DNA from 3 places in the Mesorhizobium calcicola genome. Region 2 is predicted to be linked to each of the others. Evidence: riboswitches for the same ligand, from Rfam matches in the RefSeq annotation. Region 2 holds a riboswitch; each other region holds the start of a gene.
What was found. Region 2 has a riboswitch for thiamine pyrophosphate ahead of ACFSQT_RS36835 (YkoF family thiamine/hydroxymethylpyrimidine-binding protein). Riboswitches for the same ligand answer to the same signal wherever they lie in the genome.

Region 1 (5,827 bases), on a different contig from region 2:
CGAAGGTGATGCGGTTGGCCGTGAACTCTGCGGCAACCCCAAGGTCCGCAAGATCAGCTTCACCGGTTCAACCGAGGTCGGGCGGCTGCTGATGCGCCAATGCTCGGATCAGATCAAGAAGGTCAGCCTCGAGCTGGGAGGAAACGCGCCTTTCATCGTCTTCGACGATGCCGATGTCGATGCCGCGGTCGACGGTGCGATCCAGGCGAAATTCCGCAATGCCGGCCAGACCTGTGTTTCCGCAAATCGCCTTTATGTCCAATCGGGCGTTCACGATGAATTCGTCGACAAATTCGTGAAGCGGGTTCGCCAACTTCAGGTTGGTGACGGTTTCGATCCCGCGGTTGCCATCGGGCCGCTGATTGATCAGCATGCTCTGGCCAAGATCGAATCCCATATCGCCGACGCCGTCGAAAAAGGCGGTATTGTTCGATGCGGTGGCAAGCGTATCGGCACGAGGGGCACGTTTTTTCAACCAACCGTCCTCACCGGTATTTCCAGCGAGATGACAGTCGCGCAAGAAGAAACATTCGGACCGTTGGCTGCAATCATCAACTTCGACGACGCCGATCAGGTCGTACACGAGGCCAATGACACGATCTACGGCCTCGCCGCCTATTTTTATGCCTCCAACCTGAAGCGTGTCTGGCGCGTGGCCGAGGCCCTGGAATATGGCATGGTGGGTATCAACACCGGGCGCATGTCCTCCGAAGCCGCGCCCTTTGGCGGCGTGAAGCAGTCCGGCATAGGGCGCGAGGGTTCCCGCCATGGGCTCGAGGACTATCTTGAGATGAAGTACCTCTGCATGGGCGGAATCTGAAGCAGGGCACGATTTTGTTCGCGCTTTTCCTCGCTCAAGTTGTGACGAGGGTGCAAGCATCAACGCTGGCGGTATGATGATTGAGGCTCGGACGGCGGTCAGGCATCAGCCCCCCACTTGCCCGTGTGTCGCCTCTAACTCCCCTGCCTGCGAGCTCACTGCGCTTTCGCGTGCGACATAGCCAGCCGTCCAAAAGGGAAACGACGGACACTTCGCTTCAATCTTGCCAGCCGTCCCTCAAGGCCACTTTTCCGACGGGGGACAAGCCGGCCGGCCGGGCAGATAAACGGAACCCCGCTTCCGGCGGTTTGAACAGAGTGCTGCCAATGGATCGGCTGGTTGACTCGCTGCCGAGCAGGTGATCGGCGGCGTATATGCGGTGGCAAACAGCATGGTCCGCGATGGCGGTCTGCTTTTCACTTTCGCTTTCGCGCGATCTCCCCGTCAGCGCCTGAGGGAATTGGTGGATAGCGCTGACGACACGCCGACACGTCTGGCGGGGCCTTTTACGCCGGTCCGGTTCGATGCTCTGGCACATCATCGGACCGGGCGCCTCCGCTATTCGTCGATCTCGACGCACAGGGCCAATACACCTTCTCGATTCTTGACGAGTCGCAGAAGGCTTTGGCCATTCCTGCCCTGGTCTCCCGCGCGTGACTTGGCCCCGATCCACGAGCTTTCCATCCGCGCCCGCCGACTCCAGCGTGTCCGAAGGCGCTTGACAAAGCGGCGCCGTCCCGTTCAATTCGAGGCATTCACCAGGGGAGTCCCGGCAAGGGGCTGAGATACTGCTGGCTTTCGCGGCGCAGTGACCCGTTGAACCTGATCCAGTTCATACTGGCGTAGGGACGGTGCAAGCGCTTTGCGGGAGTTTATGCCCGAAGACCTGTCTCGAGCAGGTTGACCAAAGCGTCTTTTCATCCTTCCGGCACAGAACTGGGTCTCCAATGCAATTGAGCAAAGGAGCCTCAAATGAATGCCTTGACCCCAGCGGTTTCGACGGGACCGCTACCTGCCTCACGAAAAATCCACAAATCCGGCCTCCTCCATCCACAGATCAGGGTGCCGATGCGCGCGATCGACGTCCACCCGACAGCCGGCGAGCCGCCGGTGACGGTTTACGATCCGTCCGGCCCCTATACCGACCCCGCGGTCGAAACGAGCATCGAAAAAGGTCTTGCCCGAAGCAGGCACGCGTGGATCGCAGCGCGGGGCGATGTCGAAGCCTATGACGGTCGCCATGTCAGGCCGGAAGACAACGGATTTGCGGTGGGCGAGCGCCTGACGCCGGAATTCCCCGTTCGCAACCGCCCGCTCAGGGGCAAGGCCGGCAAGGCGGTGACGCAGCTTGCTTATGCCCGCGCCGGTATCATCACGCCCGAAATGGAATTCGTCGCCATCCGCGAAAATCTCGGCCGTGAGATTTTGCGCGACAAGCTGTCGCGAGACGGTGAAAGCTTCGGCGCGGACATTCCCGATTTTGTAACACCGGAATTCGTGCGCGACGAGGTGGCGCGGGGGCGCGCGATCATTCCCGCCAACATCAACCATCCCGAAAGCGAGCCGATGATTATCGGCCGCAATTTCCTGGTCAAGATCAATGCCAATATCGGCAATTCCGCCGTCACCTCCTCAATGGCCGAAGAGGTCGAAAAAATGGTCTGGGCGATCCGCTGGGGCGCCGACACGGTGATGGATCTGTCGACCGGCCGCAACATCCACAATATTCGCGACTGGATCGTGCGTAATTCGCCGGTGCCGATCGGCACGGTGCCGCTCTATCAGGCGCTTGAGAAGGTCGGCGGCATCGCCGAGGACCTGACCTGGGAGGTCTATCGCGACACGCTGATCGAGCAGGCCGAGCAGGGCGTCGACTATTTCACCATCCATGCCGGTGTGCGGCTGCATTACATTCCGCTCACGGTCGAGCGGGTTACCGGTATTGTCAGCCGAGGCGGCTCGATCATGGCGAAATGGTGCCTGCACCATCACCGGGAAAGCTTCCTCTACGAGCATTTCGCGGAAATCTGCGACATCTGCCGGGCCTACGATGTGTCCTTCTCGCTCGGCGACGGCCTTCGTCCGGGATCCATCGCCGACGCCAATGACGCGGCGCAGTTCGCCGAGCTGGAAACACTCGGCGAACTGACGAAGATCGCCTGGGCCAAGGACTGCCAGGTGATGATCGAAGGGCCTGGCCATGTCCCCATGCACAAGATCAAGCAGAACATGGACAAGCAGCTCGCGATCTGCGGCGAAGCGCCATTTTACACACTCGGGCCGCTGACGACTGACATTGCGCCAGGCTACGACCACATAACTTCCGGCATCGGCGCGGCCATGATCGGCTGGTTCGGCACGGCCATGCTCTGTTATGTGACGCCCAAGGAGCATCTCGGGCTGCCTGACCGCAACGACGTCAAGATTGGGGTGATCACCTACAAGATAGCAGCGCACGCCGCTGACCTCGCCAAGGGCCATCCGGCGGCGAAAGTCAGGGATGATGCCCTTTCCCGCGCGCGCTTCGAGTTCCGCTGGGAAGACCAGTTCAATCTGTCGCTCGACCCCGAAACGGCGCGCTCCTTCCACGACCAGACCTTGCCAAAGGAGGCGCACAAGGTGGCGCATTTCTGCTCGATGTGCGGGCCGAAATTCTGCTCGATGCGCATTTCCCACGACATCCGCGCCGAGGCCCAGAAAGAGGGCATGGCGGCGATGGCGGCGAAATACCGCGAAGGTGGGGATCTCTATGTGCCAGCGGACGAGACCGGTGCGCCCCTCATGCCCCAGGTGCCTGCGCGATCATGAAGGTGCTTGTCCAAGGGGCCGGCGTCGCCGGCCTCACCGCCGCCTTCGAGCTCGCCACACGCGGCGCGGCGGTGACCGTTGCCGAGATTGGGCATTGCCTTGGCGGCAATGCGTCGTGGTTCGCCGGCGGTATGCTGGCGCCCTGGTGCGAGCGTGAAAGCGCGGAGCAGCCCGTGTTGGATCTCGGACGCGATGCCGCCGACTGGTGGGATGTGGCAACGCCCGACGAGGTGACACGGGCTGGAACGCTGGTCGTGGCCTCGCCGCGCGATGCGGGCGAGCTCGAGCGGTTCGCCAGCCGCACGTCCGGCCATCGGCGTGTTGACGAAGACGAAATCGCGCAGCTGGAGCCGGACCTCGCCGGCCGCTTCCGCCGCGGACTGCTTTTCCCCGACGAAGCGCATCTCGACCCACGCCAGGCGATGACGGTGCTGCATGAGAGGCTCGCGGCGATGGGCGTCGAATTCCTCTTCGGCACGGACGCCAGGCAGGTTTCCGGGTTCGATCGCCGGATCGACTGCACGGGAATGGCGGCGGCCGACCACCGGTTGCGCGGCGTGCGCGGCGAGATGCTGATCCTGCACACGCCTGACATCTCGCTGTCGCGCCCGGTCCGGCTGCTTCATCCGCGCTTTCCGCTCTACGTGGTGCCGCGCGCCGATCACCATTTCATGATCGGCGCAACGATGATCGAAAGCCAATCCGGGGAACCAGTCACAGTCCGTTCGATGATGGAACTGATGGGCGCTGCCTGCACGCTCCATCCGGCCTTCGGCGAGGCTGGCATCGTTGAGACCGGCGTCGGCATTCGCCCTGCCTTTTCCGACAATCTGCCGCGTGTCGAGGCCCGTGGGAGCACGGTCGCGATCAATGGACTCTATCGCCATGGCTTTCTCCTCGCGCCGGCCATGGCGCGGCAGGCGGCCGAACTCGTCTTCACTCACGAACCCATGGAGCTTGCCTGATGAAACTGACCGTTAACGGCGAAGCGCTTGAGACCGCCGTCACAACGCTGGCGGCGCTGCTTGCCGCGCTCGACTATGAAGGCGATTGGCTGGCGACGGCCGTCAACAGCGACCTCGTGCACAGAGCCAGGCGGGCGGAGTTTCAGTTGAGCGACGGCGACCGGATCGAAATCCTCTCGCCCATGCAAGGAGGCTAGACCATGTTCGATCTTCTTGGAACGAACCTTCCTTCCCGGCTGCTGCTCGGCACGGCTCAATATCCTTCTCCTGCCATCCTTGCCGATGCGGTCAAGGCCTCGGGCACGTCGGTGGTAACCGTCTCTTTGCGCCGTGAGTTGGCGGGCGGCAGGGCCGGCCAGAAATTCTGGTCGCTGATCCGCTCGCTCGGCACAAGAATCCTGCCCAACACTGCCGGCTGCCACTCCGCCAAGGAAGCGGTCACGACCGCGAAAATGGCGCGCGAAGTCTTCGGTACGAGCTGGATCAAACTCGAAGTCATTGGCAACCACGACACGCTGCAACCGGATGTGTTCGGCCTGGTCGAAGCCGCCCGCATCCTGTGCGACGACGGGTTTGCGGTATTCCCCTACACCACCGACGATCTTGTTGTGGCCGAGCGGCTGCTGGAGGCGGGCTGCAACGTCTTGATGCCGTGGTGTGCACCGATCGGATCCGCCCTCGGGCCGATAAACATCACGGCGCTGCGCTCGATGCGCGGACATTTCCCTGGGGTCCCGCTGATCGTGGATGCGGGGCTGGGACGGCCGTCGCACGCGGCAACCGTCATGGAACTCGGCTTCGACGCCGTGCTCCTGAACACGGCGGTTGCCAAGGCAGCCGATCCGGTCGGCATGGCGCATGCGTTCGGCAAGGCGGTCGAAGCCGGCCGTGAAGCCTTTCTTTCCGGAATGCTCGAACCGCGCGAGGTCGCCATGCCGTCGACCCCGACATTCGGCAGGGCGGTTTTCTCATGAAGCTAGATCCCTTCTACCTGATCGTCGACAGCGCCGCCTGGATCGAACGGCTGGTGCCGCTCGGCGTCAGGTTGGTTCAGCTTCGCATCAAGACCATGGATGAGGTCGGGCTGCGCGCGGAGATCCGCAAGGCGAGGGCCTTGTGCACCCACCACCAATGCCAGCTCATCGTCAACGACCATTGGCGCCAGGCAATGGAGGAAGGCTGCGACTTCGTCCATCTCGGCCAGGAGGATCTGCAAACCGCCGACCTCTCGCAA
Region 2 (5,827 bases):
CCTGCAGGGGAAATAACAGGTTTGGGCAGGGCTGCCTCGTCGCTGCAGGGTGAGCCGGGGCGACAGATCGAAATCGCCCTGCTCTACAAGATCGCCATACCTAGGCTGCCGCCCGAGTTCCTGATCTTCCCTTTCAGGGGCATATTCGCCACCTACCCCAGATAAGCATTGCTGAAATACCCCCCGAAATCCGGGCGTGATTTGGCCGGCGTGCCGTCGGCATCACGCAGAATGCCTGACGCGAAGAGGTAATCGCCGATCGCGTCCATCCGGGCCGGATCCATGATGCCGATGGCGCCGTTTTCGCCGCGCAGGTAGTGGCCGTCGATCAACGCCTTCAGCGAGGCATCGATCAGCGCCGGATTGCTCAGGGCGTCCTTGTTGGCGGCGATCAAGAGGGCTGCAGCCTCGTCGGGATGGTCGACGGCGAACTGGTAGCCGCGCCGCGTCGCCTGGATGAAGGCGGCAGCAGATTTGGGGTTTGCCCGGAGATAGGCGTCGCTCGAGGAGATCAGCGTTGTGTGCTCGTTGGGCACGCCGTAGTCGGCATAGACGAAGCTGTGCTGCTTGACGCCTTTCAACTCGGCTTCGACACCTTCCCAGGTCGAGACCTCCAGCGTGAAATCGACCGAACCGTTGGTCAGCGCTTCATAGGCCGAAGTGCCGAGCGTCACCGTCCCGAATTTGCCCTCGCCGCCATCGTGGCGGATGATGGTGCCGATCACCGCGTTTTCCCAGGCGCTGCCGAAGCCGCCATAGGTCAGGCCGTCGAGGTCCCTGGGGCTTTTGATCTCGCTGCGCGCCGCGTTGAACACCAGCCGGCCGGTTTCGGATTGCACCACGGCATAGACGCCCTTCAGGTCGGCTCCGGCGGTTTTCTGGGTGAACAGGCTGATGGTGCCGTTGATGCCGAAATCGGCAACGCGGTTGGCGACCAGCGTTCCGGCACCAGTATCGCTGTAGGGCAGGATGTCGACATTCAGCCCGGCCTCGCCGTAAAAGCCCTTGTCGCGGGCGACGAACAGCCCGATGTGGTTGGTGTTGACTGTCCAGTCGAGTGCGACGGTGATTTTTTGCGCCGCCGATTGCGCTTGGGCACGGCCCGCTCTGGCAACCACCGGAAGGCCGGAGGCAAGGGTGAGCAACAAGGCCTGCCGGCGCGTCAGGTCAGTCATGGTCGTTTCCTTCGGATAGTTGCGGATTGAGGATGATGTCGAGAATCTCTGCCTCGAGCGTGCTTGCCTGCCATGCGGCCAAGCCGGTTGGGTCGCGCGGGCGCGGCAGCGGCACCTTGATCTCACGGAGATGCGGGCCGGGCGCGCCGATAACACATAGATGCGGTCGGACAGGAAGACGGCTTCGCGCACATCGTGGGTTATCAGGAGCGCCGTCCAGCGGTGGTACCGCCACATCTGTTCCAGCCAGCGCTGCATGGCGGCGCGGGTCAGTGCGTCGAGCGCACCGAACGGTTCGTCGAGCAAAAGCATGTCGCGCTCCTGCACCACGGTGCGCAGCAGAGCCGCGCGCTGGCGCATGCTGCCGGACAGTTGCGCGGGAAAATGCCGCTCGAAGCCGGCAAGCCCGAATTCGGCGAACAACGGTGCGACGCGCGCCCGCGCCGCCTAGCGCCCGATGCCTTGCATTTCGAGCCCAAGCGTCGTGTTGTCGAGGATGCGTCGCCACGGCATCAGCGCGTCACGCTGCGGCATGAAGGCGAAATGCCTGCCGTGGTCATCGAGCGGCGTGCCGTCGAAGAACATCTCGCCTTCGCCGTGCTGCGCACCGGTCAGCAGCTGGAACAGCGTCGACTTGCCGGCGCCCGATGGACCGAGGATGGAGACGAATTCACCGGCGCCGACGCTGAGCGAAATGTCGGCGAGCACGTCGAGCCCGCCAAACGCCTTGCGCACATGCCGCAGCTCGAGCCGGCTCATTGCTGTGGCCCCGTCCTTGCGGGTTGCTTGCCGACGGCCCGTTCCCAGGGCATGGCAAGACGCTGCAGCAGCACCGTCAGTCCAAACAGGATGAGGGTCAGCGCTGCGCTGACGCCGACGGCGGCCAGCACCAGGTCGGGGCGGAAATTGTTCTTGGCGTTGAGCATGTAGATGCCCAACCCCTTCGCCACACCGGCATATTCGGCGAAGATGGCGCCAACCACGGCATAGGTGATGGAGATCCTCAGGCCAGCGAAGAAATAGGGCAGCGCCGAGGGCAGCCGCGCCAGGAGGAAGACGCGCCAGCGCCCTGCCCCCATGGCACGCAGCATCCGGCCGATCTCGGCCTCCGTCGCCTCGTAGCCCTGCACCAGTGCCACCAGCATTGGAAAGAAGGTGACCAGCGCCACCAGCATGATCTTGGGCACCAGTCCGAAGCCGAACCACAGCACCACCAATGGCGCGACCGCCACCAGCGGCAAGGTCTGGCTGACAATGAAGACGGGAAACAGCGCACGCCGCAGCGGCTGGAAGAAGTCGACCAGCATCGACAGCGCAAAGGCCGCGCTGAGCGAAAAGGCAAAGCCGATCAGCGTGGCGCGGATGGTGGGAATGGCGTTGTCGACCAGCGCCTCGCGATTGAGCATCGCTTGCGCGAACACGCGCGACGGCGCCGGCGTGTCGTCGGCTTGATGCCGGAATAGGTCCCACGCCAGCAGGAGCAACCCGACCGAGATCGCGGCTGGTGCTGCCTTGACAAGAAGGCTCGCGATCGGGCGCGAAGCGACTGAGGATGAGGCCCCGGACATAACCTTTGACGGGGTCGCGCGCAGAGCGCGGCTGGCTCAGACGGCCGACGGGCTGTTGGCCGAGACCGTGACGTCGAGGGTTACGTGGCCGGCGCCGGGCCCGAAACGGCAGAAGGCTTCGTCGAGCGCCGAAAAGATCGCGCCGGCATCAGCGCGCAATTTCGTGCAGAAATGCTTGGAGCGCTCATAGACGCCGGACTGCTTGAGAAAATCGATGCAGCCGTAGATCTCGTCCATGTGGTCTTCGGTGCCCATCACATAGAGCGAGAACTGCGCTGCCGCCGGCTGACCGGCCAAAGCTGCGCCGCGCACCGCCGCGATTGCCGCGTCCTTGCGCGGACCGAGTGGCCTGACAGGCCCGCCAAGCGCATCGGAGCGGCAGATCGGATGATCCGGCTCGCCCGGGCAGCCACGCGAGATGGTGGCCGACAGCACGCAATGCTTGCCACCGCGTGCCGCCGCCACGAACAGGTCCCGCATCGCCGGAAACAGCACTTCGGGCGGCCCGACCAGCAGAGTCGAGATGTCGTCGGTCTCGATCCTGAGCCGATCGCGGTAGGGATCGAGCGCGCCCAGCGCGCCAAGGATGACGCCGACGAAACAGTCGGCCATGGGATATAGGGAAATCTGTGCGCCTGAAAACATCGCCCGCCTCGCTCCGCTGGTATTACCCAGATCAGCTTCTAGGGTCTGTGGGCTTGCCGCCCCCGTCTCAGCCCCGACCGTACGGAGCACCCCTGTGATGCGCGGGTTAGAGCACCATTCGAGCGGAAAGCCGTTTTTCGGCGCGCTGCGCTAAAAGCATTGCGCCAGGCCTGCGAAACCGGGCCGTTGGAACGACAAACTCTCAACCATCTGGCAGCGTCGGGCGACCGGTATGCGCATGGCACAGGAAATCGACGAAGGCGCGCACGGCCGGCGGCGTATGACGCTGCTTCTGGTAGCAGAGGAACCAACCGGGAAAGGTCGGACACCAATCATCCAGCAGCGACACCAGCCTGCCGGCATCGATCAGCGGCCGCACGAGGTCTTCCGCCCAAAAGGCGATGCCGACGCCCTGCACGGCCGCCGCAATGGCCATGTCGCGGCTGGAGACGACAAGCGGGCCGTTGACCGCGACCGAGAACCATTGGCCATCCCTGGCGAATTCCCATGCGTAGAGGCCGACACTGCCCGGCCGGCGCCAATTGATACAGCGGTGCTGGAGCAGATCCGCGGGTGCCGACGGCGATCCGTGACGGGCGAGGTAGTCCGGCGAGGCCACGGCGAGCTGTCGCTGTGTGCCGCCAAGCGTCACGGCAACCATGTCGGCTTCGAGGAATTCGCCAAGCCTGGCGCTGACATCAAAGCCGGCCTCAACAATGTCGATGGCGGCATCGTCGATCATCACGTCGAGCACGATGTCCGGCCATGCTTCATAAAAACGGCCAAGCACCGGCTCCAGGTAGGTGGCGGCGGCAACGCTGGGCATATGGACGCGCAAGACGCCGGCCGGTGTGTCGCGCAAGGCGGTCGCATCGCCGACCGCCGCCTCCATCTCGGCCATGGCTGGCGTGAAGCGCGCGTGCAGGCGTGCGCCGGCTTCCGTCAAAGAGAGGCTGCGGGTCGTGCGGTTGAGCAGGCGCAGGCCAAGCCGCGCTTCGAGCTGGCGGATCGTCTGGCTGAGCGTGGACGCCGAAATCCGCAGATCTTCAGCGGCACGGGCGAAACTGCCATGCGCGACAACAGCGGCAAAGGCCTTCAGCTCCGCATAGTCACTGCCGCGCATTATGCCGTGTTCTCCAATGAATATCGTGTCATTCTATGGTATTTTCCGAAAACCGTCTGCTGCCTAGCTTGAGAATATGTCTCAAACGGCGCCGTCATCGGCATCGAGCGTATCTGAATCTCTCTCTGAGCAGGAGCCACGAACATGCGGAAACTCAACGGAAAAATCGCCCTGGTGACCGGCGCCTCCTCGGGCATTGGCGCGGCAACCGCGCTGGCATTGGCGGCGCAAGGCGCGATTGTCGCCATCGCGGCGCGGCGTCGGCAGCGGCTCGACGATCTGGCCAGACGCATCCGCGACGCCGGCGGCGAGGCGCTCGCGATCGAGGCCGACATCACCAACGAAGCGCAGGCAACCGCCATGGTCCGGCGCGTGCTGGACGACTATGGCCGGGTGGACATGCTGTTCAATGTCGCTGGTGTCGGCGTCGCTGCCCCCTTCCAGAACACCACCACCGGCGAATACCGGGAAATGGTCGACATCAACATCCTGGCTTTGCTCTACACGATCAACGCAGCGCTGCCGGCGATGAAACGGCAGGGATCGGGACACATCGTCATCGTTTCGTCCGGAACCGGCCGCTACATCCACCCATCGGTGGTCTACTCCGGCACCAAGCATGCGGCCAGCGCTATGGCGGAATCGCTGCGCCGAGAAATCGGCAAGGACGGCATCCGCGTAACCGTGATCGAGCCGGGCGCGGTCAGGACTGAGTTCACCGCCAACATGCGCGACGATGTCCGGCTGGCGGTCGAGCAAAGGCTGGGTGACATGGAGCAGCTGGAGAGCGAGGATATCGCCGCCGCCATGCTCTACGCGGTCTCGCAGCCACCAAGGGTCAATGTCAACATCCTGACGCTCTATCCGACGCAGCAGGCCTGAAAACTCCCGCGGCTCATTCCCCGCCGCGATCGGTTGCTCCGTGGCGTGTGATGGGTGGCGCCAGTCCGACAGTATGGAGGAAAGCCAGACACGAAGTTCGACGGTTATAAGGTTTTCGCAATTTTCTTATAACTCCCTTGAAATTCGAGGCAAAGGCGCGCAGTTATAAGAGAACCGCGAATTTCTTATAACCTGAAGGCATTGGTCGAACGCAGGATGAAACCGATCGACATCGCTTATCGCACCTTGTTCGCTGAACTGGTGCAACGAAGCCTGGACGCCTCGTTCCAAACCGACTTCTCGACCGCGGGCAATTTCGTGCGGGTTCCTGTAAAAGGCCGCGACTACTGGTATTTTGAGGAAACCAGGCCGAAGACAACAAGACGATATGTCGGCCCGGCCGACGATCCCGAGATCGCAAACCGCGTCGCCGC
Region 3 (5,827 bases), on a different contig from region 2:
GAAGAAATCGTCCGCCTTGCCGGTTGCCGTGACCAATCCATTGTCCAGAAACACCATGTCTTGGCCAATGCGGCGGGCATCCTCCGGCTGGTGGGTGACGAACAGCACCGTCATGCCGCGTTCGGCGTGCACTGTGGCGACCAGATCCAGCATGTCGTCGCGCAGCGCCGGGCCGAGCGAGGCGAAGGGTTCGTCGAGCAGGAGCACCGGCCGATCGCGCACCAGAACCCGGGCCAGTGCGACGCGCTGGCGTTCGCCGCCGGAGAGCTCGCGCGGCAGGCGCTTTTCCTTGCCGCCCAGGCCGGTGCGCGCAAGCGCCTCGGCGATCGCGGCGCGGTCCGCTTCGGTCAGCCGCAAGGATGGCGAACGGCCGAGCCCGACATTCTGCTCGACGCAAAGATGGGCGAAGAGATTGTTTTCCTGGAACACCATCGACACCGGCCGCGTCGAAGGCGGCTCAGCGCTGACATCGACCCCGCCGATCAGCACACGGCCCGACCGCGGCGTCTCGAACCCCGCCACCAGGTTGAGCAGCGTCGACTTGCCCGAACCGCTCGGCCCCATGATAGCGGTGATTTTCGACGCGGCGAAATCGACATCGAAAACAAGCGGCGCCTCGCCATAGCTGAACGACACCCGGTCCAGCCGTACCGGAGCGCCCTTTCCAGACCTGCTGGCCGCTCCGTCAGGCATCCCGGTTCTTCTCCCTTCCCAGCCAGTGCGCCGCTAAGATCAACGCGAGACAGACGAGGCCGAGCAGCAGCGCCAGGCCGGCGGCGTCCTGCGTGCGGTAGCTGCCCATGCGCGCCAACAGAAGGTACGGCAATGTCTGCACGGAATCACTGCCGAACAGCGCGATGACGCCGAGGTCGCCGAGCGACAACGCCATGGCGAAGGCAAAGGCGGTGGCGAGCGGCCGCCGTAGCGACGGCCAGTCGACCAGCATCAACCGGTTCCAGCCCGCAATGCCGAGCTGCGCACAGAGCCGTTCGTGACGCTCGCTGGCCGCATCATAGGCGGGACGGACAGCGCGCAGCGCGAACGGCATCGCCATCACCGCGTTGACGGTGACGACCATGACCGGGGCGATGGCAAAGACATCCCCGACACGGCGCAGCAACAGGAACCAGCCGGCGCCGACGACGATCGGCGGCACGACGAGGACAAAACCGGCGCCGGTATCGGCGGCATGCTCGAGTATTGTCCTCGCGCCGGAGCGGCGGTTCAGCTCCAGCCCCCGGCGCGCCATGGTCAGCGCCAGCGACAGCATCACTGAAAGCAGCGCCGACAGGAAGGCGAGCACGGCACTGGTCAGTGTCGCCTGCCGCACGGCGGCCTCGCCGGCCAGCCGGCCGAGATCGGCGCCAAGCCCGGCCATCACAGTGGCCACCATCGGTCCGGCAACGAACAGCAGCGCGAGCGCGATGAGCACGACGTTCAGCCAGGTCTCGACCCCGCTGATTGAGAGATAGCGGCGCGGCGCAACCGGCAGATTGGTGTCGCCGACCACGTTGACGCCAAGCCGCGTCAGCGCCAGCACCACGACAAAGGTCAAGGCGATCTGCAGCAGCGTCAGCGTCACCGCGCGCGCGGGATCGAAATCGAAGCGCAGCGCCTGGTAGATGCCGACTTCGAGCGTCGTCGCGGCCGGCCCGCCGCCAAGCGTCAGCACAATCGTGAACGAGGTAATGCAGAGCATGAAGACAAGCCCGGCTACACCCGGCAACGCCGCGCGCAGCGTCGGCCACTCGATCAGCCGGAACGCCGGTTGTGCCCCCATGCCGAGCTGGCTGGCGAGCCGCCACTGATCGGCGGGAATGGTCTGCAGCGCCTCCAGGAACAGCCGCACGCCGAGCGGCAGGTTGAAGAAGACATGGGCGACGAGGATGCCCGACAGGCCATAGATGCCCGGCCAGCTCCCACCGCCGATCACCGTGAACGCGCCGGCGAAATAGCCGGCACGGCCGTAGAGGGCGAGAATGCCGAGTGCCGCGATGATGGCCGGCAGCGCCAACGGCACGGCGAACAGCTGCAAGATGAAGGCGCGGCCAAAGAAGCGTGGATGCCGCGACAGCGCGCGCGCCACGAGCAGCGCCGGCCCGACCGAAAGCAGCGTCGACAGCGCCGCCTGCCAGAGTGTGAAGCGGACAACGCGAAGCAGATAAGGATCGAAGGCTGCCCAGGCGCCGGAGAAATCGTGAGCGCCTTCGACGAGCAAGCCAGCAAACGCGCCGCCGATCAGCAGCGCGATTGCGGCGAGAGCAATGATGCCGGAGGTGATGCGGGGATCGGCTGGATGGCGCGCGGGCATGTCGCGCTACCCAACTCTGTGGTGGGTGCCAATTGATTGAAATGCTTGGCTAAGGTCGAGCTCCCGCCCACCCCCCTCTGTCCTACCGGACATCTCCCCCGCACGGGGGGAGATCGCGCGCTTCGCCGCCCAGGCCAATTTCCAAAATGGCAGGAATGAGCAAGGCGACAGAGCTATCGATCTCCCTCCTTGCGGGGGAGATGGCCGGCAGGCCAGAGGGGGGTGACTTGGCGCGAACATCTGGCGAAGCTTGAATCCTACTTGCTCATCACCGCCAGCCATTCATCGACCCAGGCCTTGCGATTGGCGGCAACGTCCTCGGGGCTGAACAGCAAGGTCTTGGTCGGCTTGACCAGTTTGTCGAAGGCCGGATTGAGCGGCTTGTCGGTCTTGCCGGATGGGAACATCCAGTTGGTCTCGGGAATGGCATCCTGGAATTTTGGCCCGGTCATGAAGGCCATGAACTTTTCGGCCAGCGGATTCTTGGCCCCTGTCGTGGTGATGCCGGCGACCTCGATCTGCAGATACTCGCCCTCCTCGAACGAGGCCGCCTTGTAGCGGTCGGTGTTCTCGGCGACCATGTGGTAGGCCGGCGACGTCGTGTAGGACAGCACCATCGGCGCCTCGCCCTTGGTGAACAGGCCATAGGCCTCGCTCCAGCCCGGCGTCACCGTCAGCACCCTCGCCTTGAGCTTGGCCCAGGCCTCCGGCGCCTTGTCGCCATAGACCGACTTCACCCACAACAGCAGGCCGAGGCCCGGAGTCGAGGTGCGCGGATCCTGGATGACGATCTTGTCGTCGGGGCTGCCTTCGACCAAGTCCTTTAGGCTCTTGGGCGGGCTCTTCAGCTTTTCGGTGTCGTAGACGACGGCGAAATAGCCATAGTCGAAAGGCACGAAAACGTCGTCGCTCCAGCCGCCCGGCACATTGACATCGGACACCGCGCCATGCGGCGCAAACAGGCCGGTGGCCTTGGCGTCGGCGGTCAGATTGGTGTCGAGGCCGAGCACGATGTCGGCTTTGGTCGAAGCCCCTTCCAGCTTGACGCGGTTGAGCAGCGCGACGCCATCGGCGACCGAGACGAAGTCGACATCGCAGCCGCATTCGGCCTCGAATTCCTTCTTCACCACGGGACCCGGACCCCAGTCGGCGGTGAAGCTCTCATAGGTGTAGATGGTGAGCTTGTCCTTGGCCAAGGCCGGCCCGGACAGGACCACGGCCATTGCTGAGACAAGAGAGTAGAGCAGCGTGCGCATCGGCGCCTCCTTCGTTCGAATTGAAAGGAATTGAGGCGTCGGACTGTCCGAAACGTCTAATCCCTCCGCCGGTACAAACCGGATCAGGTTCAGCGGGTTGGCGAGTTTGCCTCTCAGCCGGTCCGCGAAGATCGCGTCCGGCACCCCGTTAGAGCGTTTCGACACATAGGCCCGGCCGATCAACCGCGCAAGTGGCAGTTTGCCGGCCTTCCGTTTCCCGTGCCGGGCTGGTAAGGGCCACACGATATGTGCACATTCACCATCCTGCTTGGCGGCGATCTCATCCGCACGCCACGGCTCGACCGCCAGGTCGAAGGCTCGCGCGTGATCGCCGCCGATGCCGGGATCGGCCATGCGCGCATGCTGGGCCTTGTCCCGGAACTGTGGGTGGGTGATTTCGATTCAGTGCCGGCCAACCTGCCGGATGACCTCGCCGCGGTGCCGCGCCGGACCTTCCCGACGGAAAAGGACCAGACCGATGGCGAATTGGCCATCGCTGCCGCGCTGGAGCGCGGTGCGACCAGCCTGGTGCTCGCGGGCGCCTTCGGCGGCAAGCGCGCCGACCACGCCTTCCTGCATCTGGCGCTCGCCCTGCGGCTGGCCGAGGCCGGAGCAACGGTGCTTCTGAGCAGCGGCGCGCAGGAAGGCGTCCCGCTGCTGCACGGGAAAGCCGGGTTCGACTATGCCGACGGCACGCTGTTTTCGGTGCTCGGCTTTTCCGATCTTTCCGGCCTCACCGTCACCGGCGCCAAATGGCCGCTCGACCGCGTCAAGGTGGCGTTCGGCTCGTCATTGACCATATCCAACGAGGTCAAGGGTCGCCTCGAAATCATGCTCGGCCATGGCCGCGCATTGCTGCTCGCCCACCCTTATCCACTCCCTGAAAGCTGACATGGCCCCGCCCCTTCTCAATATCGACGGGATAAAACTGACCTTCGGTGGCACGCCGCTGCTCGATGGCGCCGCCTTGACGGCGTCGGCCGGTGACAAGATCGCGCTGGTCGGCCGCAACGGATCGGGCAAGTCGACGCTGCTGAAGATCGCCGCCGGCCTGATCGAGCCACAGGACGGCGAGGTGTTCCGCCAGCCTTCGGCGACCGTCCGCTATTTGCCGCAGATGCCCGACATGGAGGGTTTTGCGACGGTCCGCGCCTATGTCGAGGCGGGGCTTGGCCCTGCCGACGATCCATACCGCGCCAGCTATCTCATGGAGCATCTCGGCCTGTCGGGCGAGGAGCGGCCGAACGATCTTTCCGGGGGCGAGGCCAGGCGCGCCGCCCTCGCCCGCGTCATGGCGCCGGAGCCCGACATCCTGCTTCTTGATGAGCCAACCAACCATCTCGATCTCTCTGTCATCGAATGGCTGGAAGAGGAGCTTAGCCGCACCTCCTCGGCGCTCGTCGTTATCTCGCACGACCGCCGCTTCCTCGAACGCGTCTCGCGCGCCACCATCTGGCTCGATCGTGGCCAGACCCGCAGGCTGGACAAGGGCTTTGGCCATTTCGAGGAATGGCGCGACCTCGTGCTGGAGGAGGAAGAGCGCGAGCAGCACAAGCTCGGCCGCCAGATCGTGCGCGAAGAGCACTGGCTGCGCTATGGCGTGACGGCGCGGCGCAAGCGCAACATGCGCCGGCTGGGTGAACTGCAGACCATGCGCCAGCGCTTCCGCGGCCATCGCGGCGCCGAGGGTTCGGCGACCATGGTGGCCAGCGACGCGGCCGAATCCGGCAAGCTGGTGATCGAGGCGAAGAACATCGAGAAGAGCTTCGGCGATCTGAGCGTGGTCAAGGGGTTTTCGACCCGCATCCAGCGCGGCGACCGCGTCGGCCTGGTCGGGCCGAACGGCGCCGGCAAGACGACGCTGCTGAAGATGCTGACCGGCGAGATGAAGCCCGACGCCGGTTCGATGCGGCTCGGCACCAACCTGGAGATCGCCACGCTCGACCAGAAGCGCGAGGCGGTCGACCCGCAAGAGACGCTTGCGCAATACCTCACCGACGGACGCGGCGAGAACCTCGTCATCAATGGCGAGCAGCGCCATGTCGTCTCCTACATGAAGGATTTCCTGTTCAAGCCCGAGCAGGCGCGCACGCCGGTGCGCGAGCTTTCCGGCGGCGAACGGGCGCGGCTCTTGCTGGCGCGCGTGCTGGCGCGGCCGGCAAACCTTCTGGTGCTCGACGAGCCGACCAACGATCTCGACATGGAGACGCTGGAACTGCTGCAGGAACTGGTCGCCGGCTTTGCCGGCACCGTCATCCTG

Region 1: another riboswitch for thiamine pyrophosphate. It lies ahead of thiC (phosphomethylpyrimidine synthase ThiC); the one in region 2 lies ahead of ACFSQT_RS36835 (YkoF family thiamine/hydroxymethylpyrimidine-binding protein).
Region 3: another riboswitch for thiamine pyrophosphate. It lies ahead of thiB (thiamine ABC transporter substrate binding subunit); the one in region 2 lies ahead of ACFSQT_RS36835 (YkoF family thiamine/hydroxymethylpyrimidine-binding protein).

What each region holds. Positions count from the first base shown of each region.
Region 1 covers NZ_JBHUGY010000027.1:70,703-76,529, forward strand. The annotation lists gene ACFSQT_RS17145 (NAD-dependent succinate-semialdehyde dehydrogenase) at 1-820, shown strand, start outside; TPP riboswitch at 1,571-1,687, shown strand; gene thiC (phosphomethylpyrimidine synthase ThiC) at 1,793-3,628, shown strand; gene thiO (glycine oxidase ThiO) at 3,625-4,593, shown strand; gene thiS (sulfur carrier protein ThiS) at 4,593-4,790, shown strand; gene ACFSQT_RS17165 (thiazole synthase) at 4,794-5,567, shown strand; gene ACFSQT_RS17170 (thiamine phosphate synthase) at 5,564-5,827, shown strand, end outside.
Region 2 covers NZ_JBHUGY010000076.1:4,064-9,890, reverse strand. The annotation lists gene ACFSQT_RS36860 (tetratricopeptide repeat protein) at 1-16, shown strand, start outside; gene ACFSQT_RS36855 (hypothetical protein) at 22-165, shown strand; gene ACFSQT_RS36850 (ABC transporter substrate-binding protein) at 153-1,175, opposite strand; partial or broken gene ACFSQT_RS36845 (ABC transporter ATP-binding protein) at 1,168-1,934, opposite strand; gene ACFSQT_RS36840 (ABC transporter permease) at 1,931-2,743, opposite strand; gene ACFSQT_RS36835 (YkoF family thiamine/hydroxymethylpyrimidine-binding protein) at 2,780-3,388, opposite strand; TPP riboswitch at 3,379-3,492, opposite strand; gene ACFSQT_RS36830 (LysR family transcriptional regulator) at 3,591-4,511, opposite strand; gene ACFSQT_RS36825 (SDR family oxidoreductase) at 4,656-5,393, shown strand; gene ACFSQT_RS36820 (nucleotidyltransferase family protein) at 5,610-5,827, shown strand, end outside.
Region 3 covers NZ_JBHUGY010000038.1:131,536-137,362, reverse strand. The annotation lists gene thiQ (thiamine ABC transporter ATP-binding protein) at 1-693, opposite strand, end outside; gene thiP (thiamine/thiamine pyrophosphate ABC transporter permease) at 686-2,311, opposite strand; gene thiB (thiamine ABC transporter substrate binding subunit) at 2,569-3,567, opposite strand; TPP riboswitch at 3,611-3,725, opposite strand; gene ACFSQT_RS25815 (thiamine diphosphokinase) at 3,814-4,458, shown strand; gene ACFSQT_RS25810 (ABC-F family ATP-binding cassette domain-containing protein) at 4,460-5,827, shown strand, end outside.